DNA from 3 places in the Bradyrhizobium sp. ERR14 genome. Region 1 is predicted to be linked to each of the others. Evidence: predicted binding sites of a transcription regulator. Region 1 holds the regulator's gene; each other region holds the start of a gene.
What was found. Region 1 encodes PhoB, which activates phosphate uptake and scavenging genes when phosphate is short. Its sites were predicted from a motif close to TGTCATNNANCTGTCAT; they were not measured.
Positions count from the first base shown of each region.

Region 2: the regulator PhoB is predicted to act here: its motif matches at 1,600-1,616, upstream of phnC (phosphonate ABC transporter ATP-binding protein).
Region 3: the regulator PhoB is predicted to act here: its motif matches at 2,234-2,250, upstream of GGD62_RS08195 (UDP-2,3-diacylglucosamine diphosphatase).

Region 1 is NZ_JACIHD010000009.1:36,740-41,199, forward strand. Features, by position in the region: gene pstA (phosphate ABC transporter permease PstA) at 1-475, shown strand, start outside; gene pstB (phosphate ABC transporter ATP-binding protein PstB) at 472-1,290, shown strand; gene phoU (phosphate signaling complex protein PhoU) at 1,302-2,018, shown strand; gene phoB (phosphate regulon transcriptional regulator PhoB) at 2,042-2,749, shown strand; gene GGD62_RS24110 (GcrA family cell cycle regulator) at 2,982-3,494, opposite strand; gene GGD62_RS24115 (aspartate aminotransferase family protein) at 3,951-4,460, shown strand, end outside.
Region 2 is NZ_JACIHD010000009.1:199,267-203,726, forward strand. Features, by position in the region: gene GGD62_RS24875 (alpha-D-ribose 1-methylphosphonate 5-triphosphate diphosphatase) at 1-885, opposite strand, end outside; gene GGD62_RS24880 (chloramphenicol acetyltransferase) at 882-1,553, opposite strand; gene phnC (phosphonate ABC transporter ATP-binding protein) at 1,727-2,536, shown strand; gene phnD (phosphonate ABC transporter substrate-binding protein) at 2,600-3,535, shown strand; gene phnE (phosphonate ABC transporter, permease protein PhnE) at 3,607-4,460, shown strand, end outside.
Region 3 is NZ_JACIHD010000002.1:414,186-418,645, reverse strand. Features, by position in the region: gene GGD62_RS08205 (PAS domain S-box protein) at 1-876, opposite strand, end outside; gene thiD (bifunctional hydroxymethylpyrimidine kinase/phosphomethylpyrimidine kinase) at 1,230-2,030, shown strand; gene GGD62_RS08195 (UDP-2,3-diacylglucosamine diphosphatase) at 2,274-3,086, shown strand; gene GGD62_RS08190 (glycosyltransferase family 1 protein) at 3,100-4,143, shown strand; gene GGD62_RS08185 (threonine/serine dehydratase) at 4,302-4,460, shown strand, end outside.

The DNA.
Region 1 (4,460 bases):
CATCTATGGCGCGGTGGTGGTGCCGATGCGTGGCTTCTCCGCGATCGCGGGCGCGCTCGCGCTCGCCGTCATCGTGATCCCGGTCGTGCTGCGCACCACCGAGGACATGCTGCTGCTGGTGCCGAATCCCCTGCGCGAGGCGGCCTCGGCGCTCGGCCTGCCGCGCTCGCTGGTGATCAAGCGTATCGCCTATCGTGCGGCCCGGTCGGGCCTCATCACCGGCGTGCTGCTCGCCACCGCCCGCGTCGCCGGCGAGACCGCGCCGCTGCTCTTCACCGCGCTGTCGAACCAGTTCTTCAGCCTCGGCCTGAACAAGACGATGGCCAACCTGCCGGTTACCATCAACAACTTCGTCCAGAGCCCCTACGCCTATTGGAAGCAGCTCGCCTGGAGCGGCGCGCTGCTGATCACGCTCACCGTGCTTGCCCTGAACATTGGCGCGCGCATCCTCGGCGCCGAGAGGACTGCAAAATGACCGACCTGTCCGTATCCATGAGTTCCAACGCTCATCTGGCCTCGCAGCCGCTGCCGGAAGCCCCGGCCAAGGTGACGGTGCGCAATCTCAATTTCTATTACGGCGAGCACCATGCGCTGAAGAACATCAACCTGACGCTGGGTGCCAACCGGGTCACGGCCTTCATCGGCCCGTCGGGCTGCGGCAAGTCGACCCTGCTGCGCATCTTCAACCGGATGTACGACCTCTATCCGGGCCAGCGCGCCACCGGCCAGCTCATGCTGGACCAGACCAACGTCCTCGACCCCAGGCTCGACCTCAATCTGCTGCGCGCCCGGGTCGGCATGGTGTTCCAGAAGCCGACGCCGTTCCCGATGACGATCTACGAGAACATCGCCTTCGGCATCCGCCTCTACGAGAAGATCTCGAAGTCCGAGATGGACGACCGCGTCGAGAAGGCACTGCGCGGCGGCGCGCTGTGGAACGAGGTCAAGGACAAGCTCAACGCCTCCGGCCTGTCGCTCTCCGGCGGCCAGCAGCAGCGCCTGTGCATCGCCCGCACCGTCGCGGTGCGTCCTGAAGTGATTTTGTTCGACGAGCCCTGCTCGGCGCTCGATCCGATCTCGACCGCCAAGGTCGAGGAGCTGATCCAGGAACTGTCCGAGAACTACACGATCGCGATCGTCACCCACAACATGCAGCAGGCGGCGCGCGTCTCCGACAAGACCGCCTTCATGTATCTCGGCGAGCTGATCGAGTTCGACGACACCAGCAAGATCTTCACGTCGCCGAGCGACCGGCGCACGCAGGATTACATCACCGGCCGGTTCGGCTGAGGAGACGCGACATGGGTACTGAACATACCGCAAAGGCTTTCGACACCGACCTCCAGGAGCTCACCCGCCTGGTCGCCGAGATGGGCGGCATCGCCGAGCGCATGATCGTCGATTCCGTCGACGCGCTGATCCGCCGCGACGTCGCGCTCGGCCAGCGCGTCGTCACCATCGACGCCGAGCTCGACGCGCTGCAGAAGCGCATCGAGGAACGCGCGGTGCTCACCATCGCCCGCCGGCAGCCGATGGCGGTGGATCTGCGCGAGATCGTCGGCGCCATGCGCGTTGCGACCGACCTCGAGCGCATCGGCGATCTCGCCAAGAACATGGGCAAGCGCGTCGCCGCGCTGGAGACCGACTTCCATCCGCTGAAGCTGTTCCGCGGCCTGGAGCACATGACCGACCTCGTGCAGCAGCAGGTCAAGTCGGTGCTGGACGCCTATGCCGCGCATGACCTGCCGGCGGCGATGGCGGTGTGGAAGGGCGACGAGGAGGTCGACGCGATCTGCACCTCGCTGTTCCGCGAGCTCCTCACCTACATGATGGAGGATCCGCGCAACATCTCGTTCTGCATCCATCTGATGTTCTGCGCCAAGAACATCGAGCGGATCGGCGACCACGCCACCAACATCGCCGAGACCGTGTTCTACATGATCGAAGGCCAGGCGATCACCGACAAGCGGCCGAAGGGCGACATGACCACCTTCGCCACGACGGTCCCGAATACCTGAAGACTTGAAGGAGCGACGACCCGATGGGCGCACGCATTATGGTGGTTGAGGACGAGGAAGCTCTAACCGAGCTGCTTCGCTACAACCTCGAAGGCGACGGCTATGACGTCGAGACGGTCATGCGCGGCGACGACGCCGACACCCGCCTCAAGGAGCACATCCCGGACCTGATCGTGCTCGACTGGATGCTGCCGGGCCTGTCGGGCATCGAGCTGTGCCGCCGCCTGCGCACCCGGCCCGACACCAAGCAGCTCCCGATCATCATGCTCACCGCGCGCGGCGAGGAGAGCGAGCGGGTGCGGGGACTTGCGACCGGCGCCGACGACTACATCGTCAAGCCGTTCTCGGTGCCGGAGCTTTTGGCGCGCGTGAAGGGCCTGCTGCGGCGCGCCAGTCCTGAGCGGCTCGCGACGGTGCTGGCCTATGGCGACATCGAGCTCGACCGCGACAAGCGCCGCGTGGCGCGCTCGGGCCGGCCGATCGATCTCGGCCCGACCGAATATCGCCTGCTGGAGTTCTTCCTGGAGCATCCCGGCCGCGTGTTCTCGCGCGAGCAGCTGCTCGACAGCGTCTGGGGTCGCGACATCTACATCGACGAGCGCACTGTCGACGTCCATATCGGCCGCTTGCGCAAGCTGCTCAATCTCGGCCGCGAGCAGGACCCGATCCGCACCGTCCGCGGCGCCGGCTACGCGCTCGACGACCGCTTCGCGAAGGCGGAGCAGACGTAAGGTTTGCTGGCGTTGGCTTTGGCGGGCTGCCGCCGCATTCTCCGGCGTCGTCCCTGCGAAAGCAGGGACCCATAACCACAGGCAGTGGTTTGGCGAATACCCGGAGTGACCATCTCGCGCGACAACTGCGCCTTGTGGTTATGGATCCCCGCGTTCGCGGGGATGACACCGAGTTGGTTGAGCCGTCATCGTGTGACGGCTGCCGTCTTGGCGATCAGAGAATTCCGCGAACTCAGCGCGGACCCGGCTTCGCCGGCGCGCGCCGGCGATCCGCCGCCGGCTGATACGCCACGCGCGAGTGCTGGGCGCAGTAGGGCAGGCCGGACAGTGCCTTGCCGCCGCAGAAGAAGAAATCCGGGCTCGAGGGATCGCCGACCGGCCAGTGGCAGGTCGCCTCGTTCAGCTCAAGCAGCGACAGCCGCTGGCCCATCGGCACCACGTTGTCGTAGGTGACGGGTTCAGCCTCCACCTCGACCTCGAAGGCCTGCGCCAGCGCGGTGTTGCCGCGCGCGATGGGGCGGGTCACCCGCATCATGTGCTGCGCGGGACGCGCCTTGCGCGGCCGGGGCGCTGCCGATGAAGGGCTCTTGGCGCGGCCGGACAGACCCAGCCTGTGCACTTTGCCGATCACGGCATTGCGGGTCACATTGCCGAGCTCAGCTGCGATCTGGCTGGCCGAAAGTCCGGCCTCCCAGAGCTTTTTCAGCTGCTCGACGCGATCGTCGGACCAGGTCAAAACCGTCATTGCACCCTTTCCCTCGCTACGCGCCAGCCATCCTGGGGCCTCGCAGCGATTGCCTAAGCCTTCAAAAACCCGTGCCGTCAGAATCCCTTAAGGCTCGCCGGGCGCGTGACTGACGCCCGAACGTTTACGCCGGTACAAGAGGACTCTTGGGATCAGAACCGCTGCACGAGATGTCGTATCTGACAATCCAAACGCTACAATATGGCGTGACTCCCGCGCAAGAGTCCGCCGACTCGCTTCCACATGTTCCGTGGTGAAAACCCGCAAAATCGGCACCGCAAGACTACGGATTCAGCGTTTCCTGAGGCTTTCCGGGCGGCATTGACACCCGTCTTGCCAAGCATAAGATAGTCCCGCGTGCCGCCCTTAAAAGGCGGCACGTTTCGTTTTCCGGGCCGGTCGATGGTGCGTTGCGCAATGCACGCGTCACACCGTCCGCAACATTCAAGTGACATCATGACTAACAGCGCAGCGCCGCATTTGCTCCCCGTTTTCGCCAGAGCCGACCTCGGCTTCGAGCGCGGCGAAGGCTGCTGGCTGATCGCGACCAATGGCGATCGCTATCTCGATTTCACCTCGGGCGTGGCAGTGAATGCGCTCGGCCATTGCCACCCGCATCTGATCAAGGCGCTGCAGGAGCAGGCGACCAAGCTCTCGCACATGTCGAACCTGTTCCAGAGCCCGGACGGCGAGAAGCTCGCGAGCCGGCTTTGCAACGAAAGCTTTGCCGACTTCGTGTTCTTCTGCAATTCGGGCGCCGAAGCGCTGGAAGGTGTGATCAAGCTGGTCCGCCATCATCACTTCTCCAAGGGGCATCCGGAACGTTATCGCATCATCACCTTCGAAGGCGCCTTCCACGGCCGCACGCTGGCAACGCTGGCCGCGACCGGCTCTGCAAAATATCTCGAAGGCTTCGGTCCGCCCATGGAAGGCTTCGACCAGGTGCCGCATGGCGATATCGAGGCC
Region 2 (4,460 bases), 160 kb from region 1:
GGAACAGAGCCCCTTGGCGATCATGTCGGAGGCCTTGGTCCAGCCGGTGTGGCTGCCGCCGCGCACGACGTTGGGCGCGCCGTAGACGATGGCGTCGCCGTGGCTTGCCGCCGCCCGCGCCGTCTCCTCGTTGATCGGAAACTCCGCGATGTCAGCGCCGAGATCGCGAAACTCCTGGCGCATTGCCGGCGTCGCATCATCGTGCGAGAGCATCCGCACCTCGGCCGCGCGGGCTGCGGCGGCCAGACGCGCAACCGAAGCCGGTACCTCGTCGGCGCGCGAGACCACACGTTCGACCAGCCGGTCGAATTCCTCAGCTGAAAGCCCCGTGCGCTCGACCATACGGTTGCGCTTGCGCGGCTTGGCCATGTCGGCGACGGTGCCATCCATGTGGTCGTTGAAAGCGAACAGATCGACGCGGCCCTCGGCGAGCCATTGGCTGATCTCGGCCTCGGCGTCGAGATTGTAGGTTTCGTGTCGCAGATGGAAGCGGGTGTCGGCGGCGAATTGCGGGCGCTGCCGCTCGATCGCCTCCATCAGGCCGCGCGCATTGCCGGCGCTGCGCAGGCCCGGCTCCCACGAGCAAGTCGTGGCGTGAAACACCGTGGTGATGCCGTTGCTGATCGCCTGGCGGTCGCTGTCGGCGAGCGCGACATCGATCGGGAAGTCGACGCCGGCGCGCGGCATCATCTGCCGCTCGAAGGCATCGCCATGCAGGTCGACGATGCCGGGGAGCACCAGCAGGTTGCGCGCATCGATCACCAGCCGCGCCCGGCCCCGTGAAGCATCGATCTGGGCGATGTCCTGTCCGGACACCGCCAATGACGATTCGACGACCTCAGTGCCGATTAGGGCCCGGCCGCCTTCAAGGAAAATGTCTGTCACGCGACCGCGTTTCGTTTGCTGGTAAGGGATCTGGTCTGGGGAGTCGCTCGTGCTTCGTATGTCGCGAGAAAATCTTCAATCCCGAGCTTGCGGAAATCGGGCAGCGCTTCGCGCAATTTGTCGTGATCCCAGTCCCACCAGGCGAGCTTCGCGAGCCGTCCGGCGATCTCCTCGGAGAATCGCCGCCGCACGATGCGGGCGGGATTGCCGGCGACGATGGTGTAGGCCGGCACGTCCTTGGTGACGATGGCGCCGGCCGCGATCACCGCGCCGGTGCCGATGTTGCGGCCCGGCAGCACGATCGCGCCGTGGCCGATCCAGACGTCGTGGCCGATATGGACGTGGTGCTGCCGCCGCCAGTCGAAGAACTCGGCATCGTCGCTCTCGCCGTCGAAGTAGGCGCTGGAGCGATAGGTGAAATGCGCCTGCGTCGCGCGGTGCATCGGGTGATTGCCGGGATTGATGCGCGTCATCGCCGCGATCGAGCAGAATTTTCCGATGGTGGTGTAGGTGATCTGGGAATCGTTCACGACATAAGAGTAATCGCCCATCGCGACGTCGTGCAGGATCGTGCGCGCGCCGACCTCGGTATAGGCGCCGAGCCTGGTCTCGTGCAGCTTGGCCGAGGGGTCGACGGTCGGCTGGACCGAGAGAATCTTGGCGGCCATGTTGCATCCGAAGCGCGAGGGCGGGCGTTCCTCTTCGAGCGGCTTGATGACGATGTCATGACACGGCGATGACAGGGGATGAGCTGTGTAGGATCGCCGCACCGCAACGCCCGTGTCACACAAGTGTCAAGCGCGGGCGTTAGCGGTTGGCTCCAGCTAATCTGGAGTCCCGCATGCTGGTGGTGGAAGGTCTGACGTGTCGCTTCGGCGCGAAAGCCGCGGTGGACGACGCTTCGTTTCAAATCTCCCCCGGCGGCTTCGTCGGTGTGATCGGACGGTCCGGCGCCGGCAAGTCGACGCTGCTGCGAACCATCAATCGTCTCGCGACGCCGACGCAGGGCCGCATCCTGTTTGACGGCATCGACGTCACCGCGCTGCGCGGCAAGGAGCTGCGGCAGTGGCGGGCGCGGTCGGCCATGATCTTCCAGCAGTTCAACCTGGTCGGCCGGCTCGATGTCCTCACCAACGTCCTGATGGGACGCCTTGCGACGATGCCGGCCTGGCGCTCGCTGTCGCAAGTGTGGCCCGAGCAGGACAAGGCGCTGGCGATGTCGGCGCTCGAGCAGTTCGACATCGCATCGCTCGCCGCCCAGCGTGCCGACCAGCTCTCCGGCGGCCAGCAGCAGCGCGTCGCGATCGCGCGTGCGCTGGTGCAGCAGCCCGACATCATCCTCGCCGACGAGCCGATCGCTTCGCTCGATCCGCGCAACACCAAGATCGTGATGGATGCGCTGCTGCGCATCAACAAGCATTTCGGCATCACCGTGCTCTGCAATCTGCATTCGCTGGATCTCGCCCGCAGCTATTGCGACCGCCTGATCGGCATGGCGGCGGGCCGGGTGGTGTTCGACGGCGCGCCGTCCGCGCTGACCGAGCACGTTGCGCGTGAGCTCTACGATCTCGAAGCCGCCGACGTCATGGGCACCGTGCCCGTCCCGGCGCCCGAGGGCGTCCCGGCGCTCGGAACCGCCGCGGCCGCCTGAGCCGCGCCACCTGTTTTGTTGCCAGTTTTGCGTCCACCGACCCCAACGGATGAAGAGGGTATCATGATCACTCGCAGATTAATTCTTGCCGGCGCCGCCGCGCTCGCGTTCACCGCCTCCGCCTCCGCCGACGATTGGAAGGCGAAATATCCCGAATTGACCTTTGCGGTCGTCCCGGCCGAGAACGCCTCCGGCGTCACCGAGCGCTGGGCGCCGTTCGTGAACTATCTCTCCAAGGAACTGGGCGTGAAGGTCACGCTGCGCATCGCCAACGACTACGCCGCCGTCATCGAGGGCCAGCGCGCCGGCAACATCCACATCGCTAGCTACGGCTCGGCCTCGTTCGCCCGCGCCCGCCTGACCGGCGTCAAGTCCGACGCCTTCGCCAACGACATCAATGCCGACGGCTCGACCGGCTATTACTCGGTGTTCTTCGTCAAGGCGAGCAGCGCCTACAAGAAGGTCGACGATCTCAAGGGCAAGAATCTCGGCCTCGTCGATCCGAACTCGACCTCCGGCAACAACGTGCCGCGCTTCGAGCTGGACAAGATGGGCATCCCCGATGCCGACGGCTATTTCGGCAAGGTCGTGTTCACCGGCAGCCACGAGAACGCAATGCTGGCGCTGTCGCAGGGCACGGTCGACGTTGCCGCCAACCAGTGGACCAGCGACGACGATTCCACGCTGGCGCAGATGCTGACCAAGGGCATGCTGAAGAATGCCGACGGTTCGGCGATGAAGAAGGACGACTTCCGCATCATCCACAAGTCGGCGCCGATCATCAACGGCCCCTATGCCTACAATTCCGACCTGCCGGAAGACGCCAAGGCTGCCATTGCGAAAGCGTTCTTCGACGCGCCGGCCAAGGACAAGGCCGCGTTCGACCGCCTCTCCGACGGTCAGAAGAAGGGCTTTCATCCCGCCACCACCAAGGACTGGGATGGCACGATCGAGCTGATCAAGTTCGTCGATGCGCTGCGTAAGAAGAAGGCGTCCTGATCTCAGGGCGATGCAACTGGAGCCGGGTCCTTGGACCCGGCTCTTTCTTTGACGGAACTTAGCTCAGGCCGATGACAACAGCGGTTTCGATCCTCCCCGAGCAGCAGCTTGCCGTGCTCAACGCCGCTTATCGCCAGGCGGTCGGGCGCAGGCGGCTCCGCCTGCTGTTGGGGATCGCGGTCTTCGCCGCCGCGCTGGCTCTCGCGGGAATCGGCGCGGAGGTGAATCTGCGCACGCTCTTCACCTATTTCGGTAATTTCATCAGCTATTTCGATCGCATCCTCACGCTCGACAACGGCCAGCGCGTCTGGACCGATGTCGGCGAATGGCTCTGGGGCTGGCGCAAATGGCTGAAAATGCTCGGCGAGACGCTGCTGATCTCCTATGTCGGCACGCTGATCGGCGCGACCTTGGCATTTTGCCTGAACTTCTTCGCGGCTGAAAACACCTCGCCCGCCCCCTGGCTGCGCTTCGTCGTGCGGCGCCTGCTCGAGTTCGCCCGCACCGTTCCGGGCATCGTCTTCGCGCTGATCTTCGTGATCGCCTTCGGGCTCGGACCGATGGCGGGTGTGCTCGCGATCGCGATCCACTCCACCGGCGCGCTCGGAAAGCTGTTCTCGGAAATCGTCGAGAACGCCGACATGAAGCCGGTCGAAGGCATCCGCTCGACCGGCGCGAGCTGGCTGTCCTGCATGCGGTTCGCCGTCGTGCCGCAGGTGACCGCGGGTTATGCGAGCTACGCGCTGCTGCGCTTCGAGATCAACGTCCGCGAAGCCTCCGTGATGGGCTTCGTCGGTGCCGGCGGCATCGGCCAGGAACTCGTCGTCGCGATCCGCAAATTCTACTATTCGGACGTCAGCGCGATCCTGCTGACCATCATCGTCACCGTCTTCATCATCGACATCAGCACCGGTTGGCTGCGCGG
Region 3 (4,460 bases), on a different contig from region 1:
GATGACGGTGAGCAGGTTGTTGAAGTCATGGGCGATGCCGCCGGAGAGCTGACCGACCGTCTCCATCTTCTGCGCCTGCTGGAGTTGCTGCTCGGTCAGCTTGCGCGCGGTCAGGTCGTGGACGATGCCGACGAAGATCAATTCGCCGTCCTGCCGGGTCCGGCCGACCGACACGTCCATCGGAAAGGTCGAACCGTCCTTGCGCAGGCCGATGGCCTCGCCGGCGGTCGCGAAATGCCTTGCGTGGCTGTCGGGCGCGGCGCCCGCCTCGGGCATCAGCATCCTGACGTTCCGGCCCATGACCTCGTCGGCAGAGTAGCCGAACAAGCGCTCGCAGGCCGGATTGAACAGCAGAATATGGTCCTGCGCGTCGAGCAGGATGACCCCGTCGACCGCGGTCTCGACGATCGCGGTGAGGCGCGCCACGCTCTCGCGCATCGCGCGCTGGGCGTCGCTGACCTGCTTGAGCAGCAGCGTCGCGTCCCGGCTCTTGATCTCCTCCTCCTCGAGCGCGGCCTGGACCTGCCGCAGCTCGAACGGCGAGGGGATCGTCAGGATCTTCGGCAGCAGCGGCCAGAGCGCGCCCGCCGTGACCACGGATGCCACCGCGGTCGCCGCCTTGACCATGCCCTCGATGCCATAGACCGGGACCCAGAGCGTGTAGATCGACAGCACATGGGTGAGGCCGCACGCCATGATGAAGATCGCGAAGGCCCAATAGACCCAGCCGAACTTGAGGTCGCGCCGCTTGGTGACCAGGATCGCAAGGGCAAACGGAATCGAAAAATAGGCGGCGGCGATGCAGGCGTCGGACACGACGTGAAGCCAGATCAGCTCAGGCTCCCACAACAGGCAGATGCCGTGCGGCGACAGCATGGACGAGTCGAGGAGACGTTCAAAAAAGGCCCACATCATTCCCACCCCAAGATTCCGTTCCAGGCGGCTTGCGGGCCGTGAGCCCGCAACATGGGTGTCGCTGGACAGTTCCACTCTCACCTCGCGCTCTTCGGCGAAGCAGGTGAGGTTCGAGACTATACCAAGGGTCCGGCGCGGTTGCATTTTCAAGTCCGCACGATTGCGGGGCGAGCCGGCCCGCTGTTTGCCTGATTCGCAGGGAATGCACGGCGTCGCGAATCACTATCGGACACGGCTCGGCGCGCTTGCCGGTGTTCCACGGCCGCGCTAGGACAGGCCATGGCGGTGTCCGTATCCAGCAAAGGTGTCCGGCGATGACGACCCCGGTCGCACTCACCATCGCCGGCTCCGATTCGAGCGGCGGCGCCGGCATCCAGGCCGACCTGAAGACGTTTGCCGCGCTCGGCGTCTACGGCGCGTCCGTCATTACGGCCTTGACCGCGCAGAACACGCGCGGCGTCACCGGCATTCATGCGGTGCCGGCCGAGTTCGTCACCGCGCAGATCGATGCGGTGTTTTCCGATCTCGACATTGGCGCGGTGAAGATCGGCATGGTGGCCCAGGTCGCCAGTATCGATGCGATCGCGGCCGCGCTGTCGCGCTGGGCGCCGGGGCACGTCGTGCTCGATCCCGTGATGGTGGCGACCTCCGGCGACCGCCTGCTGGCATCCGAGGCCGTCGACGCGCTCCGCACAAAACTGATACCGCTGGCGTCGGTGATCACGCCCAATCTGCCGGAGGCCGCGGCTCTGCTCGACGAGCCGGTCGCGGCAAGCGAGGCCGAGATCGAAGCCCAGGGGCATCGCCTGCTGGCGCTCGGCTGCGGTGCGGTCCTGATCAAGGGCGGACACGGCGAGGGCGCCGAGAGCACCGACTATCTCGTCACGTCCGAAAGCACGATCGCGCTTGCGGCGCCGCGCGTTGCCACACGCAACACCCATGGCACCGGCTGCTCGCTGTCCTCGGCGGTCGCGGCGGGGCTCGCCAAGGGCGAAGGTCTGGAGCTTGCCGTGCGCAACGCCAAGACCTGGATCAGCGCGGCCATCGCAGCCGCTGACCGCTTCAGCGTCGGGCACGGCCACGGCCCGGTCCATCATTTCCACAAGTTCTACTGAGGCGAGCGGCCAGCGGGAGCGCAGGCGTTCGTCTGTTCAGCGCTGCTCGTGTGGGTAGTTCACCCTCCCCTGGAGGGGGAGGGTAGGATTGCTGCGGCGCCCCCTGCGGCGCCATGTCGCCTGATTGTCGCATGCGACTGATATTCGCGGAGAGGGCGAGGCAAGGCGTGATTCGTATCTGAAGGTGCCTCAAAAGTTCAATCGGTCATCCCCCTGTCACGGGACATTGTTACAGGCTGGCGCATGGGAAGTTACGATGTGAGTGACGAGAGCCCGGAGCGGCGCTTTCGCACGTTGTTCATCTCCGACGTTCATCTCGGAGCCCGCGGTTCTCAAGCCGATCTTCTGCTCGACTTCCTGCGCTACCATGATGCCGACACGATCTATCTGGTCGGGGACATCGTCGATGGCTGGGCGCTGAAATCGAGCTGGAACTGGCCGCAATCCCACAACGACCTCGTGCAGAAGCTGCTGCGCAAGGCGCGCAAGGGCGCCAAGGTCGTCTACATCCCCGGCAATCACGACGAGTTCCTGCGCAACTATTACGGCACGCATTTCGGCGGCATCGACGTCGTCGAGAACACCGTCCACACCGGCGTGGACGGCAAGCGTTATCTCGTCATCCACGGCGACATCTTCGACCTCGTGGTGCAGAACGCGCGCTGGCTCGCCCATCTCGGCGACAAGGCCTACGACTTCGCGATCCAGATGAATCGCTTCGTCAACTTCTTCCGCCGCCTGTTTGGCGTGCCCTATTGGTCGCTGTCGCAATGGGCCAAGCAGAAGGTCAAGAACGCCGTCAACTATATCGGCGCGTTCGAGCAGGCGCTCGCCGCCGAGGCGCGGCGCCACGACGCCGACGGCGTGATCTGCGGCCACATCCACTACGCCGTGATCCGCGACGAGGGCGGCATCCGCTACATGAATTGCGGCGACTGGGTCGAGAGCTGCACGGCCCTGGTCGAGCACGACGACGGCCATTTCGAGATCATCACCTGGGCGGATCATTTGCAGAAGCCGGCACAAGTCCCGCAGGTTGCAGCCAGAGCTGCATAACAGAGGCCGCCTGATGCGCATCCTGGTCGCGACCGACGCCTGGCACCCGCAAGTCAACGGTGTGGTTCGGACGCTGACCAAGCTCGCCGACGCCGGCAAAAGCCTCGGCGTCGAATTCACATTCCTGACGCCGCAATCGTTCCGCACCTTTGCGATGCCGAGCTATCGCGACGTGCGTCTGGCGATGCCGCGTCCGGCGCGCATTGCTAAGCTGATCGCGGAGGCGCGCCCCGACAGCATCCACATCGCGACCGAAGGGCCGATCGGCCTGATGGTCCGCCGCTACTGCCGCCAGCGCAGACTGCCGTTCACGACCAGCTTCCACACCCGCTTTCCCGAATATGTCCGCGCCCGCGTGCCGGTGCCGGGCTCGCTGATCTGGCGGGCGCTGCGCCGCTTCCACAGCGCCAGCCGCGCCGTGATGGCTGCAACGCCTGCGCTCGCCCGCGAGCTGACCGAGCGCGGCTTCGACAATGTCGTGCTGTGGCCGCGCGGCGTCGACACCCAGCTGTTCCACCCCCGCGCCATCGATCTCTGCCTGCCGGCGCCGGTGTTCCTGTCGGTCGGCCGCGTCGCCGTGGAGAAGAATCTCGAGGGCTTCCTCGACCTCGATCTGCCCGGCACCAAGGTCATCGTCGGCGACGGCCCCGCGCGCGCCTCGCTCGAAGAGGCCTATCCCGATGCGATCTTCCTCGGCGAGAAGCACGGCGAGGAACTGGCGGATATCTATGCGGCCGCCGACGTCTTCGTGTTTCCGAGCAAGACCGACACGTTCGGCCTGGTGCTGCTCGAAGCGCTCGCAAGCGGCCTGCCGGTGGCCGCTTTCCCGGTGAAGGGCCCCCGCGACGTCATCGGTGATGCCCCGGTCGGCGCGCTCGATCACGACTTGCGCAGCGCTTGCTTCGCGGCATTGGATATCTCCCGGCAGGACTGCGTCGCGTTCGCGGCCAATTACACCTGGGAAGCCTCGGCGAGGGCCTTTGTGGCCAGCATTGAGGCGGTCGGCGCGGTGCTGCCTGGCCGGAACGGCGCGGAACAGCCGCGCTTCGTGGCCTAGAGCTATCTCGATCCGATGGATCGAAATAGCTCTAGATTCTTGTTTTGACGCGTTTTCTTCACGCGAACCGGTTTCCACTTCGCTCGAAAACGCTATGGGGAAAATCCTCGCGCGGAGGTGTCTTGCCCGGGCCTCATCGGCCGCGATAACATTCGGCCATGACCGAACAGCTCCTCCCGATCGGCCCCGCCGATATCGACGCCGCAGCGCGTGTGATCGCGCCCTACGCCATCCGCACTCCGCTGTTGTCCTTTCCCGTGCTCAACGAGCGCGTCGGCGCGAAGGTGTTCTTGAAACCGGAGATGCTCCAGCGCACC